One region of the Pseudomonas sp. JC1203 genome, then DNA from elsewhere that is predicted to be linked to it. Evidence: riboswitches for the same ligand, from Rfam matches in the RefSeq annotation. Region 1 holds a riboswitch; each other region holds the start of a gene.
What was found. Region 1 has a riboswitch for cobalamin ahead of cobO (cob(I)yrinic acid a,c-diamide adenosyltransferase). Riboswitches for the same ligand answer to the same signal wherever they lie in the genome.
Positions count from the first base shown of each region.

Region 1 (5,319 bases):
ACCCTGCTTTTCGGCTGCGCGGCTCATACGCCGGTTTCGCAGCAACAGGCTCTCAACCCGGTGACTCCGCAGTCCCAGGCCCAGGCGAAAGCTGTAACCCTGAATTTCCAAGAAGAAGAGCTGGACACCGAAAAGGAACTGGCTGACTTCTCCGATAACAGCAAGCCCTACCAGATGCCAATGCTGGCCGACAGCATCCTGGAACGCGGCAAATCGCTGATCGGTACCCGCTATCGCACCGGTGGTTCCACTGAATCGGGCTTCGATTGCAGCGGTTTCATTGGTTACCTGTTCCGCGAAGAGGCCGGCATGACCTTGCCGCGTTCCACGCGTGACATGATCAACGTGAAAGCTCCCCTGGTAGCCCGCAACAACCTCAAGCCCGGTGACCTGCTGTTCTTCAGCACCCGTGGCCGTGGGCGCGTGAGCCACGCCGGCATCTACCTGGGTGATGACCAGTTCATCCACTCCAGCAGCCACCGCAGCGGCGGCGTGCGCATCGACAGCCTCGATGACGCCTACTGGAGCAAGACCTTTATTGAAGCCAAGCGTGCCTTGGCCATGGCGCCCGCCACCACGACTATCGCACGCAAGTAAGCAGTCTGGGGCGGTACCTGCAGCGGCGGCGCACTGAGAAGTGTGCCGCCGTTGCGCGTTTTCGGGAATACAAGCTAGTCTTCAACGGCAGTTGAATCAGGATGGTTCTGTTTATGTCGCCTACGGTCCGTTTCGCGCTATTAATTGTTGCAGGCCTGCTCAGTGCCTGCGCTGGCCATAAGCCGCCACCTGCGCCCGCGCCGGTGTACCAGCCTTTCGTTTCAGCCCCCCAACAGCCCCTTTCGCCCCAGGCCGATGACGTATTGATGCGTGCCATCGGGTTGGTTGGCACCCCCTATCGTTGGGGTGGCAACACGCCTGATTCGGGCTTCGACTGCAGTGGCCTGATCGCCTACGTCTATCGCGATGCCGCCGGCATCAGCCTGCCGCGCTCCACGCGGGAGATGATCAGCATGCGCGCCCCGGACGTCAGCAAGGATGCCCTGCAGTCCGGCGACCTGATCTTCTTCGCCACCAGCGGCGGCTCGCAAGTCAGCCATGCCGGCATCTACGTGGGCGAGGGCCGCTTCGTGCATGCCCCGGCCACGGGTGGCACAGTGAAGCTGGACTACCTCAACAAGCCCTACTGGCAGCACGCCTACCTGAACGCCAAGCGCGTGCTGCAGCCAGCGAGCCTGGCGCATAACCCTTGATGTGTCTGTGGGAGCTGGCTTGCCAGCGAGCTCTTCGGGGTTCCCCCAAAGCTCGCTGGCAAGCCAGCTCCCACAGGTTGTTTACTTCGCAGCCGTTACCCGCCAGATCTTGTTCCCCACATCATCCGCCACCAACACCCCGCCCTTGTGGTCCTCGGTCACGCCCACCGGCCGGCCCATGGCCTGCTCTTTGTCATTGAGGAACCCGGTCAGCACGTCAATCGGCTGGCCGCTGGGCTTGCCGTCCACGAACGGCACGAAAATCACCTTGTAACCGCTGTGCGGCTTGCGGTTCCACGAGCCGTGCTGGCTGACGTAGGCGCCATGGTTGAACGGCGCGGCCAGGCCGCCGCTGTTGCTGGCAAAGGTGAAACCGATGGACGCGGTGTGCGGCCCCACGGCGTAGTCCGGGGCGATGGCCTTGGCCACCAGGCCCGGGTTCTGCGGGCTGACGCGGTTGTCGATGTGCTGCCCGTAGTAGCTGAACGGCCAGCCATAGAAGCCGCCATCCTTCACTGAAGTGATGTAGTCGGGCACCAGGTCGCTGCCGATTTCGTCGCGTTCGTTGACTGAAGTCCACAGCTGCCCGGTCTGCGGCTCGAACGCCATGCCGTTGGGGTTGCGCAGGCCCGAGGCGTAAATGCGGTGCTCGCCAGTGGCCCGGTCCACTTCCCAGATGGCCGCCCGGCCTTCTTCCTTGTCCAGGCCGTTCTCGCCGACGTTGCTGTTGGAGCCTACGGTGACGTACAGCTTGTTGCCCGACGGGCTGGCAATGACGTTCTTGGTCCAGTGGTGGTTGAGTGGCCCGCCGGGCAGGTCGGTGACCTTGGTGCCCTGGCCGGTGATGGCGGTGGCGCCAGTGTCGTAATGGAAGCGCAGCAGCGCATCGGTGTCGGCCACGTACAGGTCGCTGCCGACCAGGGTGATGCCGAACGGCGAATTGAGGTTGGCGATGAAGACCGTGCGGGTGTCGGCCTTGCCGTCACCGTCGGTGTCGCGCAGCAAGGTGATGCGGTTGGCGCTAGGCACGCCGGCGCCGGCCTTGCCCATCACCTTCTTCATCACCCAGCCCTTGATGCCCTTGCCGTCCTCGGGCTTGGGCGGGGCGTTGGTCTCTGCCACCAGCACGTCGCCGTTGGGCAGCACATACAGCCAGCGCGGGTGGTCCAGGCCTTCGGCGAAGGCCGCCACCTGGGTGCCTTGCGCCGCCTGGGGTTTTTCGTCGGCGGGCCAGCCGATGGCGTCGGCGATGTTCACCGTGGGGATCAACGTCTTGTTTGGCTCCGGCAATTGCGGGTGCGGGCCGGTGCCGTCGGTCACTTTCAGGGTAGAAGACTCGCCGCAAGCCAGCAGCGTGCTGGAGGCGAGGATGATCAGGGCCAGGCGGGTCTTGTGCATTGTCGGTTCTCACTCAGGCGCGATGTCTTCAGTAGAGGGCAGGGCAGGGGTGGTGGTTCCAACGGATTGCCCCCAGCTTTAATTGACCTCCCACCCCCAACCCTCTAACCTTCCCGGCGTGTTTCAGGTGCCTTGCAGCCCAACGGCTGGCAGGGTGAAACAGGGAAGCCGGTGAGCCGCCGCAGGCGTGCGAGCCCGGCGCTGCCCCCGCAACGGTAAATGAGTCAAGGTCGCGCATGGCGCCACTGGGCCGGTCTGGTTCGGGAAGGCGCGCGGCCGGGGTGTGCATGCCCCCGCTCATGAGCCCGGAGACCGGCCTGGAACCCTTCTTGGCAAGCCGCAGGCTTGCCGGTCCCCTTTTGTTCTGTCGCGCGGGTGAGAGCGGCATTGACGAGTCTGTGCTGCGCCCGTCCGGGCCGCGGCTTTTCGTCGATGTCGCCTGTGTGCAGGTGTAGCGGAGAGCTGCGATGAGTGAATCCCAGGAACGTGAACAACGCCATTTGGCGCGCATGTTGCGCAAAAAGGCAGTCATTGACGAGCGCATCGCCAATGCGCCCAACGAATGCGGGCTGCTGCTGGTACTGAGCGGCAACGGCAAGGGCAAGAGCAGTTCGGCCTTCGGCATGCTCGCGCGCGCCATGGGCCATGGCATGCAATGTGGTGTGGTGCAGTTCATCAAGGGCCGCAACGCCACCGGCGAAGAGCTGTTCTTCCGCCGCTTCCCCGAGCAAGTGCGCTACCACGTGATGGGCGAGGGCTTCACCTGGGAAACCCAGGACCGCCAGCGCGACATCGCGGCTGCCCAGGCCGCCTGGGAAGTGTCCCGTGGCCTGCTGCAGGATGAAAGCATCGGCCTGGTGATTCTCGACGAGCTGAACATTGCCCTCAAGCACGGCTACCTGGACCTCGACCAGGTGCTGGCCGACCTGCAGGCGCGCCCGCCCATGCAGCACGTGGTGGTGACCGGCCGCGGCGCCAAGGACGAGATGATCGAACTGGCCGACACCGTCACCGAGATGGGCATGCTCAAGCACGCCTTCCAGGCCGGCATCCGCGCCCAGAAGGGCATCGAGCTATGACCCAGCCGCGTCATTGCCCGGCGGTGCTGATCGCAGCACCTGCATCTGGCCAGGGCAAGACCACCGTCACCGCCGCCCTGGCGCGCCTGCATCGCAACCAGGGGCGCAAGGTGCGGGTGTTCAAGTGCGGGCCGGATTTCCTCGACCCCATGATTCTGGAACGGGCCAGCGGCGCGCCGGTGTACCAGCTGGACCTGTGGATGGTAGGCGCCGAGGAAAGCCGGCGCCTGTTGTGGGAAGCGGCGGCCGAGGCCGACCTGATCCTGATTGAAGGGGTGATGGGCCTGTTCGACGGCACCCCCAGCAGCGCCGACCTGGCGCGGCACTTCGGTGTGCCGGTGCTGGGCGTGATCGACGGCACCGCCATGGCCCAGACCTTCGGCGCCCTGGCCCTGGGCCTGGCGCGCTACCAGCCGGACCTGCCGTTCGCCGGCGTGCTGGCCAACCGCGTCGGCACCCTGCGCCACGCGCAACTGCTGGAAGGCAGCCTCACCGAAGGCCTGCGCTGGTACGGCGCGCTGTCCCGCGAGACCGGCATCGAACTGCCTAGCCGCCACCTCGGCCTGGTGCAGGCCAGCGAACTGAATGACCTGGACCTGCGCCTGGACGCAGCCGCCAACGCCCTGGCGGCAAGCTGCGAGGTGGCACTGCCACCACCGGTCACCTTCGCCGCGCCGACCCCGGTGCCGTGTGAAGCGCTGCTGGCCGGGGTGCGCATCGCCGTCGCCCGTGACGAAGCCTTCGCCTTCACCTACGGTGCCAGCCTGGACCTGTTGCGCGCCATGGGCGCCGAGCTGAGCTTCTTCTCGCCGGTGCATGACGCGCAACTGCCGGCCTGCGACAGCCTGTACCTGCCCGGTGGCTACCCGGAACTGCACCACCACACCCTGGCGGCCAACGCGCCCATGCTGGCGGCGATCCGCGTCCACCACGCCGAGGGCAAACCGCTGCTGGCCGAATGTGGCGGCATGCTTTACCTGCTGGACGCCCTGACCGACGTCGACGGCCAGCGCGCCGAGCTGCTCGGCCTGCTGCCGGGCGAAGCAGTGATGCAAAAACGCCTGGCGGCCTTGGCCCTGCAAGCAGTGGAGCTGCCCGAAGGCACCCTGCGCGGCCACACTTACCACCATTCGCTGACCAGCACTGCGCTTGAGCCCATCGCCCGGGGCATCAGCCCCAACGGTGGCCGCGGCGCCGAAGCGGTGTACCGCGATGGCCGACTGACGGCGTCGTACGTGCACTTCTATTTCCCGTCCAACCCGGCGGCCATCGCCGCCCTGTTCTGCCCCAAAGGGGCCTCGCACACTTGATGACTGACAACGCCTACACCGCCGCCGAGCGCGCGGCCATCTACCGAGCCATCGGTGAGCGCCGCGACATGCGTCACTTCGCTGGCGGCGACGTCGCCCCGCCATTGCTGAGCCGCCTGCTGCACGCCGCCCACCAGGCGCCCAGCGTCGGCCTGATGCAGCCGTGGCGCTTCATCCGCATCAGCGACCGTGCCCTGCGCGGGCAAATCCAGGCAGTGGTGGAGCACGAGCGGGTGCGCACCGCCGAGGCGCTGGGCGAGCGCTCGGACGAGTTCATGAAAC
Region 1 covers NZ_JBWCAM010000006.1:62,477-67,795, reverse strand. Annotated here, with positions in the region: gene AC0SZ7_RS11050 (C40 family peptidase) at 1-597, shown strand, start outside; gene AC0SZ7_RS11045 (C40 family peptidase) at 711-1,250, shown strand; gene AC0SZ7_RS11040 (PQQ-dependent sugar dehydrogenase) at 1,332-2,648, opposite strand; cobalamin riboswitch at 2,757-2,983, shown strand; gene cobO (cob(I)yrinic acid a,c-diamide adenosyltransferase) at 3,116-3,727, shown strand; gene AC0SZ7_RS11030 (cobyrinate a,c-diamide synthase) at 3,724-5,037, shown strand; gene bluB (5,6-dimethylbenzimidazole synthase) at 5,037-5,319, shown strand, end outside.

Region 2 (5,319 bases), on a different contig from region 1:
CGGGGTCGTGGTACACGGCGCTGGGGTCCAGCTGGTAGCCACGGGCCGGCTGGATGCCGACGAAAGTCAGGCCAAAACGCAGTCCGGCGACCATCATGCGGCCGCTGCGGCACATGGGGTCGGCGCTCGGCTCACCCCAGCGCTCGCGCACCGCCTGCTGGTTGGCCAGCGGCAGGCGCGCAAACGCCGCCAGGTAGTCGTCCATGGCCATGCTCTGAGCGCAGGGGCGCAGGTCGAGGCTGTCGAGGTCGTTGCTGACGCCGCCCAGCAATTGCTGGATCAGCGCCGTGCCGCTGGCGGGCAAGCCCTGCACTGGGTAGCCCTCGGCGTGCAGGGCGCGAAGAATGTTCAGCGCCGCCGCCGGGGTGTCCAGGCCCACGCCGTTGCCAATGCGGCCGTCGCGGGTCGGGTAGTTGGCCAGGATCAGGGCTATACGCTTCTGGCCATTGGGCAGCCGCGCCAGCTCGGCCCAGCGCCGCGCCAGTTCGGCGACGAAATCCATGCGCTCGGGGTGCGCGCGGTAGCAGACCACGTCGGACTGGCTGCGCTCGCTGCGCCAGGCCAGGTCCTTGAAGCTGATGGGGCGGCTGATGATGCGCCCGTCCAGCTCCGGCAGGGCGATGTGCATGGCCAGGTCGCGCGGGCCCAGGCCCTGCTCGCTGGCTTCCCAGCCAGGCTGGTTGTCCTGGGCACAGATGGCCTGGATCACCGGGATGTCGCGGCGGAACGGCCGCAAGTGCGGCGCTTCCGGGCTGGACTGGGCAAAACCGGTGGTGTTGAGAATCACCGCCGCGCCGACGTCGTCCATCCAGGCCTGCACCTGGCTCAGGCAGCCAGCCTCCTTGAGGCTGGCCACGGCCATGGGCAGCGGGTTCAGGCCCGCCGCCAGCAGGCGCTGGCAGAACACGTCGACAAAACCGGTGTTGGCCGCCTGCAGGTGCGAGCGGTAGAAAATCAGCGGCACCACCGCCTGCCCCGGCTGCCAGTCCGCCCGCCAATGGGCCAGGCCGGCATCGTGGTGGGCCGGGTGATAAATGGCGGTGCGCGGCAAGGCCTGTGGCTCGGCCCAGGCGTAGTCACGACCGAGAAATTGGCTGGCCAGGCAGTTGAACAACGACAACGCGTTACCCATGCCGCCCTGGCGCAGGAAGTGCCACAGGCGTTCGCCCACCTCGCGGCCCACGGTGCCCAGGTCGCTGAGCTCGGGGTCGGGGCGGTCGTCGCCGGGCACCAGAATAAGCTGCACGCCGCGTTCGGCCAGCGCCACCAGCTGCTCGACGCCGTAGCGCCAGTAGCCGATGCCGCCGTGCAGGGAAATCAGGATGACCTTGGCGTGGCGCAACACCTCGTCCACGTACAGGTCCACGGAAGCGTGGTTCTGCACCTGCATGGGGTTGGCCAGGCGCAGGCTGGGGAAGTCGTCCGGCAGTTGCCGGGCGGCTTCGGCCAGCAGCGCCAGGTGCGAGTCACCGCTGCAGAGAATCACCAGCTCGGCCGGCGTCTGGCCCAGGTCGGCGATGCTGTCGTCCGGCACGAAACCGCCGGGCTGGGTTCTCAGCAGGTGCATGGCTTAACCGTTCAGCGCAGCGCGCAGCTGGCTTTCCAGCAGGGCTGCGTCCAGCTCCTGGCCGATCAGCACCAGGCGCGTGCTGCGTGCTTCTTCGGCGCGCCAGGCGCGGTCGAAATGCTTGTCGAAGCGGGTACCCACGCCCTGGATCAGCAGGCGCATCGGCTTGCCCGGAATAGCGGCGAAGCCCTTCACGCGCAGGATGCCGTGCTTGACCACCAGGGTGGTCAGGGCGTCGAGCAGCTGTGCTTCCGGCGCTTCGGGCAGCTCGATGGAGATGGAGTCGAAGGCATCGTGGTCGTGGTCGTCGTGATCATCGTCGTCGTGGTGATGATCGTGGTGGGTCAGGCGGCCGTCGATGTGTTCCTCCGACTCGGCGCCCAGGCCCAGCAGCACGTCCAGCGGCAGGCGGCCGCTGCTGGCTTCGATGACCTTGACCGCCGGCGGCAGCTCTTCGGCGACTTCGCGGCGCACGGCGGCCAGGGCCTCGGGCGCGATCAGGTCGGCCTTGTTGAGGATCACCAGGTCGGCGCTGGCCAGTTGGTCGGCGAACAGCTCGTGCAGGGGCGACTCGTGATCCAGGTTGGGGTCCAGCTTGCGCTGGGCGTCGACCTGGTCCGGGAAGGCGGCGAAGGTGCCGGCGGCCACGGCCGGGCTGTCGACTACGGTGATCACCGCGTCGACGGTGCAGGCGCTGCGAATTTCCGGCCACTGGAAGGCTTGTACCAACGGCTTGGGCAGGGCCAGGCCGCTGGTTTCGATGAGAATGTGGTCCAGGTCGCCACGGCGCGCTACCAGCTCGCGCATGACCGGGAAGAACTCTTCCTGCACGGTGCAGCACAGGCAGCCGTTGGCCAGTTCGTAGACGCGGCCGGTGGCTTCTTCTTCGGTGCAGCCGATGGTGCACTGCTTGAGGATTTCGCCGTCGATACCCAGCTCGCCGAATTCATTGACGATGACCGCGATGCGGCGGCCCTGGGCGTTATCCAGCATGTGGCGCAGCAAGGTGGTCTTGCCCGAGCCCAGGAAGCCGGTGACGATGGTGACGGGTAGCTTGGCCAGTGTTTTCATCGGATGCCCTTGGCAATATGGCGGGCAAACGGGACGAGAACCGCGGGTGCCAGGCACGCGGGTGCATTCGCCACCGGATCACCCCGCCCGGTTGTAGTGGAAGTCTGTCGAGGCAGGTCTCCTGGCTTGCGGCGTGGGCTCGAAAGCTGGCCCTGGCGCCTTCCCGCGTGGAACGCAGTGGCATTGCCCGGGCGCGCACCGCTTACAGTTGCGGGGGCAGCTGCGGCTTGAACCGCATTCCCATCTTGGCTCCGCGTGGCGGAGAACCTCGAAGGTGCAAGGCTACGCAGTGTGGGGGGGAAGGTCAACATCGCCCCTGGCCGCTGCCTGCGGCAGCGGCTACGGTATAGTGGCGGCTTGAGATTTTGTGGACGCCTCCCATGCCTGACCTCTACGCCGGCTTCGGCTGCCAGCGCGGCTGCCCCGCCAGCGTGCTGGCCGACCTGCTCGACACCACCCTCGCCCACCACGGCCTGACTCGCGCCGACCTGGCGGGGCTGGCGAGCATTGACCTGAAAGCCGACGAGCCGGGCCTGCTGGAACTGGCGCAGGCGCTGGACGTGCCATTGACGCTATTCAGCACCACCCAACTCGCCCTTTTCGAAGCGCAACTGACCCACCGCTCCGCCGCAGCCTTCACCCACACCGGCTGCCACGGCGTGGCCGAAAGCGCCGCCCTGGCAATGGCGGGCGCTGGCAGCCAGCTGCGCGTCAGCCGGCAAAAAAACACCAAGGCCACCCTGGCATTGGCACAAGCGGGCCCGATTCCCGGATAATCACCGCCTCGCACTTGAATTTCGCTCAAGCAGCATTCGTTTTCTTCAGGATTTGCACATGACCGTCTACTTCATCGGCGCCGGCCCCGGCGACCCGGAACTGATCACCGTCAAGGGCCAGCGGCTGATCCGCCAATGCCCGGTGATCATCTACGCCGGCTCCCTGGTGCCTGCCGCCGTGCTCGCAGGCCACCAGGCCGAAATGGTGGTCAACAGCGCCGAATTGCACCTGGAGCAGATCATCGAGCTGCTGGCCGCCGCCCATGCCCGCGGCCAGGACGTGGCCCGGGTGCACTCGGGCGACCCGAGCCTGTACGGCGCCATCGGCGAGCAGATCCGTTGCCTGCGCGAACGCGGCATCCCCTTCGAAATCATCCCTGGCGTCACCGCCACCGCCGCCTGCGCCGCACTGCTGGGCGCCGAGTTGACGCTGCCGGGGGTGTCGCAGACGGTCATCCTGACCCGCTACGCCGACAAGTCGCCGATGCCCGAAGGCGAAGCCCTGCACGACCTGGCCCGCCACGGCGCGACCATGGCCATTCACCTGGGCGTGCAGCATTTGCCAAAAATCCTCCTGGAGCTGCTGCCCCACTACGGCGCCGACTGCCCCATCGCCGTGATTCACAAGGCCAGCTGGCCGGACCAGGACTGGGTGACCGGCACCCTGGCCGACATCGAAGCGAAAGTCGCGGCCAAGGGTTTCCGCCGCACGGCGCTGATACTGGTCGGGCGGGTGCTGGATACTGACTGCTTTGGCGAGTCGGCGCTGTATCGCGCCGGCCACGCGCACTTATACAGACAACCCCTGTAGCAGCGACCGCCTGTGGGAGCTGGCTTGCCAGCGAGCTGTTGAGGCCCTAAACGCTCGCGGGCAAGCCAGCTCCCACAGACGGCCGCTGCTACGGAGAATTGAGCCAGGAGTTTTTATGCGCCGGATTGCCTGTTTGCTCTACCCGGATGTGATGAGCCTGGACGTCACCGGGCCGATGCAGGTGTTCGCCTCGGCCAACGAGGAATTGGCGCGCCTGGGCCGCGCCCCCGCCTACGCCCTGCTGATGCTGGGCGAACAGGCCGGCCCGGTGGTGACGTCGGCGGGCTTCAGCCTGTATGCCGAGCAGCGCTACCAGGACACCGACCCCGCCAGCCTCGACACCCTGCTGGTGCCCGGCGGGCGCGGCGAGGCTGCGCAATTCGCCAACCAGCCGCTGCTGGACTGGCTCAGGCACGCCGAGCCGCAGGTGCCACGCCTGGGCTCGGTCTGCTCCGGCGCGCTGATCCTGGCCCATGCCGGCCTGCTGGACGGCCACCGCGCCACCACCCACTGGGCGGACGTCAACGCGCTGCAAGCCTTTCCGGCCATCGACGTGCAGGGCGAGCGCCTGCACACCTACAGCCCGGCAAGCCGCCGGCGCTTCACCTCGGCCGGGGTGACGGCGGGCATCGACCTGGCGCTGGCCCTGGTGGAAGACGACTTGGGGCGCCCCATCGCCCTGGCGGTGGCGCGGCGGCTGGTGATGTTCCTCAAGCGCCCCGGCGACCAGGCGCAATTCAGCCCGCACCTGGCGCCCCAGGCCAGCCGCGCGCCGCGCCTGGGCGCGCTGCTGGAATGGATACCCGGCCACCTGGGCGAAAACCTGGCGCTGGAGGCGCTGGCCGAGCAGGCGTGCATGGCGCCACGCACCCTGTACCGGGTGTTCATGGCCGAATTGGGGGTTACCCCGGCGCGCTATATAGAACAGGTGCGGCTGGAGTCAGCCCGCGCCCTGCTCCAGGGCCGCCAGGCATCGGTGCAGAGCGTGGCGCGGCTGTGCGGCTTCGGCCACGCGGAAAGCATGCGCCGCAGCTTCCACAAAGCGTTGGGGGTGAGCCCGCAGGATTACGCCGAGCGTTTTGGCAGCGATTGCC
Region 2 covers NZ_JBWCAM010000017.1:31,467-36,785, forward strand. Annotated here, with positions in the region: gene cobN (cobaltochelatase subunit CobN) at 1-1,567, opposite strand, end outside; gene cobW (cobalamin biosynthesis protein CobW) at 1,571-2,638, opposite strand; cobalamin riboswitch at 2,733-2,924, opposite strand; gene AC0SZ7_RS23185 (cobalamin biosynthesis protein) at 3,019-3,414, shown strand; gene cobM (precorrin-4 C(11)-methyltransferase) at 3,473-4,225, shown strand; gene AC0SZ7_RS23195 (GlxA family transcriptional regulator) at 4,341-5,319, shown strand, end outside.
Region 2: linked by a shared signal. The riboswitch ahead of cobW (cobalamin biosynthesis protein CobW) and the one ahead of cobO (cob(I)yrinic acid a,c-diamide adenosyltransferase) in region 1 are both predicted to bind cobalamin.

Region 3 (5,319 bases), on a different contig from region 1:
GCGGTCGCAGGCCAACTGCTGCAAGGCCGTGGCGAAGCGCTGGCTGACCACGCCAATCAGCTGCAACAGGCCTGCGCGCAGCAGCGTGGTGGTGCCGAAGTCACGGGTGCGGTCCAGTTCGCGCAGGCGTATCAACACGCTTTCTATCTCGGCAAAGGCCTCGTCGTCGAGGATGAAGTCCAGGTGCTCCTGGCATTGGAACGGCGCCAGCTCCGGCGCCTGGCCCAGGGGCACGTCTTCCAGGTCCAGCGGGTCGCAGGCCAGGTGCGGCAGCAGGAAGCTCTGGGCGAAGTTGATGAGCATGAAGTTGCCGTGCTCGGGGTGCGGGATCAAATGCAGGCGGTGCGGCAGGATAAAGCTCAGGGCGTTGCGCGGAAACGGCCGCACCGCGCCGCCGATGTGCTGCACGGTGTCGCCACCCAGGTTGACCTGGATCTGGAAGTATTCGTGGCGGTGCGGCGCGGTGAGTGCCTCGCGCTCCTGCTTGTCGCGGATGTAGAAATCCTCGCGGTTGCTGCGCTGCTGCATGCCATAGGTGGGCACGCGGGACAGGGACGGCATGGCAGCAACCTCGAAGACCGGAAAGACGCCGCCAGTCTAAAGCGCGGCGCGCCGGCTGTCAGCGCTTGCCGATGCGCAACTCGAACTGCGCCACGCCGTCGATGCCGGCACTGACCTGGTCACCGGGCTGCAAGGCGCCGACGCCGGCCGGGGTGCCGGTGAAAATCAGGTCGCCGGGCTGCAATGCCACCGAGCGCGACAGATAGGCGATCACGTCCGGCACCGCCCAGATCTGGTCCGCCAGGTCGCCGCGCTGGCGCTCCTCGCCGTTGACCTTCAGCCAGATGGCGCCGCTGGCCGGGTGGCCCAGGCTGGCCGCTGGAAGCAGCGCGGTGCACGGCGCGGATTCGTCGAAGCCCTTGGCCCAGTCCCAGGGCCGGCCCTGCTTCTTGGCCTGGGCCTGCAGGTCGCGGCGGGTCAGGTCCAGGCCTACGCCGTAGCCCCAGACGTGGCCCAGGGCCTGCTCGGGGGCGATGTCGACGCCGCCTTCGGCGATGGCCACCACCAGTTCAATTTCGTGGTGCAGGTCGGCGGTCAATGGCGGGTAGGCAATCACGCCTTCAGCCGGCACCACGGCGTCGGCAGGCTTGCAGAAGAAGAACGGCGGTTCGCGGTCCGGGTCATGGCCCATCTCCCGCGCGTGCTCGGAATAGTTGCGGCCCACGCAGAACACCCGGCGAATGGGGAAGCGGCGGCTGTCACCGGCAATGGCAACGCTGGCGGCGGGCGGCTGGGGTATCACGTAGTCGGTCATGGGGCAGCACTCCTGTTTCAAAGGCCACCAGTCTGCCTGCCGGCACCCCGGCTGGCTTGCACAGAACGGCGCGAATTTTGGACTGGGCAACGCAATGGCGCATACTGCGCCACCTGCGTCATGACAAGGAGTACCTATGACCGATTACACCGACAACGTCGTCCCCCTGCGCAACGCCCGTGTGTTCGAGGACGACGGCAACGAACCCGAGCCGCTGGACGACACCATGCGCCGCCTGATGGTGCAGACTTTCGCCGGCACCGACATCGACTGCGCCGCCATCCGCACCCAGGGCCAGTACCGCCAGGCCATGGAATACATGTTCAATGGCATCCTCAACGGCCCGAACCCGGGCGAGAACATTCTGGCCTGGGCCATGAACATCATTAACGTCTCGGGCCAGGAATTCAGCAAGCTGGACGGCTTTCGGGCCAAGCTGTGCGGCAAGGCCATGATCGACATGAGCAACGGCGTGCCTGGCTCGCTGGAGAAGATGCAGCGGGTACAGCGCATCCTGCGCAGCGGCCTGCAGCCGGTAGGCCCCGGCCACACGCCCAGCGAAGACTGAAAACGCGTTACTCGGCGCTGGCCGCCGCGCGGTCGGCGCGCCATTGCGCCAGGGTGGCGTTGGCCTGTTGCAGCTGCTGCTCCAGGTGCGCCTCGCGCAGTACCTGGGCCTTGGTGGCCTGAACCTGCGCCGCCTGCTCTTCGCGGAACACGGCAATCTGCCGGTCCAGCGCCTCGCGCACGCCCAAGGCCTGGGCCAACTGGCTGGCCAGCGCAGTGCTTTCGGCGGCCTTGTCGGCCAGGGCCTGGGCGGCGTTGTCCTGATCCTTGCGCGCCTGGCGCGCCTCCACCAGCATGCGTTCGTTATCGCGGTTAAGGCGCATCAGCTCGTCCTGCTTGACGATCAGGCTCTGCTGCAACTGCCGCACTTCCACCTGCACCTGCTGCACCTGGCCTTCGTGGCGACGCTGATCCTGGTCGCGCTGCTCTTTCACGGCCTGGCGGTAATGCTCCAGGGCGTCACGGGCGTGCTGGTGCTTGTCTTCCAGCGAGCGGATGTGCTCGTCCTTTTCCTGCACGCGCAGTTGCAGGTCGCTGCATTCCTGGCCCAGCCGCGCGTTACGGGTGTGCTCGGCCTGCAGGGTGGTGCGGCAGGTGGCCAACTGTTCCGACTCGCTGGCCAGCGCCTCGGCCTGAATCTCGAACTGCTGTTGCAGGGCGGCGTGGGCCTTGGCGGCCTCGGCCAGGTCGGCTTCAAGCACGGCTTTTTGCAGGTCGAAGCGGGCCTGAGCCTGCTGCACGTACTCGTCACCCTCCTCTTTCAGGCGCAAGGCCAGGCGGCCTACCAGCTCGCCCAGCTCCTGGGTCAGGTGTTCGCGCGGGGCCTGGCGGCGCTGGTCGGTTTCCTCCAGCTCCTTGAGGTACCGGTGGATGGTGGTCTTCGAACCGGTGTTCCCCAGCGCCACGCGCACGGCGTCGATGGTGGGGTTTTCGCCCCGGGCCAGCAGCGCCTCACGCGCCTTTTGCACCACTGCCTTGTTGATCCCGCCCCGTGCCATGCCTGCTCCTGTGAAGTGTACTGCGGTATGTATTCTGTAATGGCGCGCAATATACCACGGTGCTTGGGATATACCACCGAGCTTGGCAATATCACCGTATCAGCTTTGAGACATTGACCTGGATCCACATCGGTGGTCGAATGCGCGCCAGTTTCAGGTGCCCTCAGCCGCCGTGCTCAGGGTGAAACGGGAAGCCGGTGCGTCACTTTGGTGATCAGTCCGGCGCTGCCCCCGCAACGGTAAGCGAGCGAACACGTTGATATGCCACTGTGCACACCGCATGGGAAGGCGACGCGTTCATGACCCTCGCAAGCCCGGAGACCGGCCTGCAAACGCTTCGATTGGCAACCCGCGGTGGGCGGGCGCAGGCCGGTTTCCGTGGGCGTTTGCGCCCGCGATTTGCCATGCGTGTCCCTCCGGGTTCATCTTTTCCTGACTTGTAGTTGGAACAGCATGTCCCGTACTTCCCTGCTTCACAGCCTGGCCCCGTGCCTGGCGTTGTTTTTGCCCTTGCCTGCCCACGCCGATGAACTGGCGCTACCGGCGACCACCATCAGCGAACGCGCCGACACCCCGCTGGCCACGCCCGGCACGGCCGGTTCACGCCTGAACCTGACACCGCTGCAGACCCCTGCCAGCATCAGCAGCCTCGACGAGGCCGCCATCGACGGCCGCAACAACCTCACCGTGCAGGAAGCGGTTACCCGTGCCCCCGGCATCACCAGCATCGCCGCGCCGGGCAACGGCAACACCGCGTTGTCCGCGCGCGGCTTCAGTGGCCATGAGTCGGTGATGACCCTGTTCGACGGCGCGCGCCTGTACACCGGCGCCGGCACCCAGACCTTCCCCGTGGACCCGTGGATGGTCGAGCGCATCGACGTAATCCGCGGCCCGGCCTCGGTGCTGTATGGCGAAGGCGCCACTGGCGCGGTGATCAACGTGGTGCCGAAAAAGCCTTTCGAGGGCGCCATCAGCAACCACCTGCGCGTGGGTTACGGCAGCGACGACCGCCAGCAGACCGCCTTTGACAGCGGCGGTTCGCTGGGCGAGCGCCTCAGCTACCGGCTGACCCTGGACCAGCAAAGCAGCAACGGCTGGGTAGACCGTGGCCAGTCCTCAAGCCTGGCCTTCAGCGGCGCCCTGCGCTGGCAAGCCAGCGACGACCTGAGCGTCACCCTGGCCCATGAGCAGGGCGACAGCCGGCCCATGAACTACCTGGGCACGCCGCTGATCGACGGCCACTACCGCGACAGCCTGCGCGACAAGAACTACAACGTGCGCAACGCCGTGCAGCACTACGACGACCAGTGGACGCGCCTGACCACCGACTGGACCCTGAGCGACGCCGTCAGTGCCAGCAACGAGCTGTACTACATCAAGAGCCGCCGCCACTGGCGCAACGCCGAAAGCTATAGCTGGGACAGCAGCCAGGGCCAACTGCTGCGCGGCAGTTACCTGGAAATCAAGCACCACGAAGAACAACTGGGCGACCGCCAGGCCTTCACCTTCAACCACAGCCTGTTCGGCCTGGCCAGCAAGACCGTGGTGGGCGCCGAATACAACCGCATCCGCTTCGGCCTGGCCAACAATTCCCCCTACACCGATGTCGGCGGCGACTACCTCGACCCGTGGGCGCCGGCGCCTGGCTACTTCCACAGCCAATCGCCGTTCCAGGCGCTGAGCCAGAGCACCACGCAGACCTTCGCGCTGTTCGCCGAAAACCGCCTGCAACTGTCCGAGCGCTGGGCGCTGGTGACCGGTGTGCGCCGCGACCAGAACCATATCCAGCGTGACGACCTGCGCGCCGACACTCGCAGCGACCGCAGCCTGGCCGGCGGCAACTGGCGCGCCGGGCTGGTGTTTGCGCTGACGGACCAACTGTCGCTGTATGGCCAGTACTCCACCAGCCAGGACGGCGTCAGTGACCTGATCAGCATGAACCCCAGCCAGCAGCAGCTGGACCTGGCCCGGGCGAAGCAGACCGAGGTGGGCCTCAAGCAGCAATTCTGGGACGGGCGCGGTGCGTGGACGCTGGCCGCCTACCACATCGTCAAGAACAAGCTACTGACCACCGACCCCATCACCCGCGACACCTTGCAGGTGGGCCAACAGTCCTCGAACGGCCTGGAAGCCAGCCTGGAACTGGCGCTGGCAGACCATTGGCAGCTGTCGGCCAACGCCGCGCTGGTGCGCGCCCGCTATGACGATTTTGACGAAGCGGTGAATGGCCAGGTGCTGTCGCGCGCCGGCAACCGCCCCACCGACGTGCCACGGCGCACGGCGAACCTGTGGCTGAGCAAGGCCCTCACCGAGCGCATCGACGCCGGCGCAGGCCTGCGCTACGTGGACGCGCGTTACGCCAATACCGCCAACACCGCGCAGGTGCCGGGGTATACGGTGGTGGATGCGAACCTGGGCTGGCAGGCGCTGCCGGATGTG
Region 3 covers NZ_JBWCAM010000002.1:15,941-21,259, reverse strand. Annotated here, with positions in the region: gene AC0SZ7_RS03315 (helix-turn-helix transcriptional regulator) at 1-561, opposite strand, end outside; gene AC0SZ7_RS03310 (fumarylacetoacetate hydrolase family protein) at 620-1,315, opposite strand; gene AC0SZ7_RS03305 (hypothetical protein) at 1,452-1,883, shown strand; gene AC0SZ7_RS03300 (DNA-binding protein) at 1,891-2,880, opposite strand; cobalamin riboswitch at 3,019-3,224, shown strand; gene AC0SZ7_RS03295 (TonB-dependent receptor) at 3,334-5,319, shown strand, end outside.
Region 3: linked by a shared signal. The riboswitch ahead of AC0SZ7_RS03295 (TonB-dependent receptor) and the one ahead of cobO (cob(I)yrinic acid a,c-diamide adenosyltransferase) in region 1 are both predicted to bind cobalamin.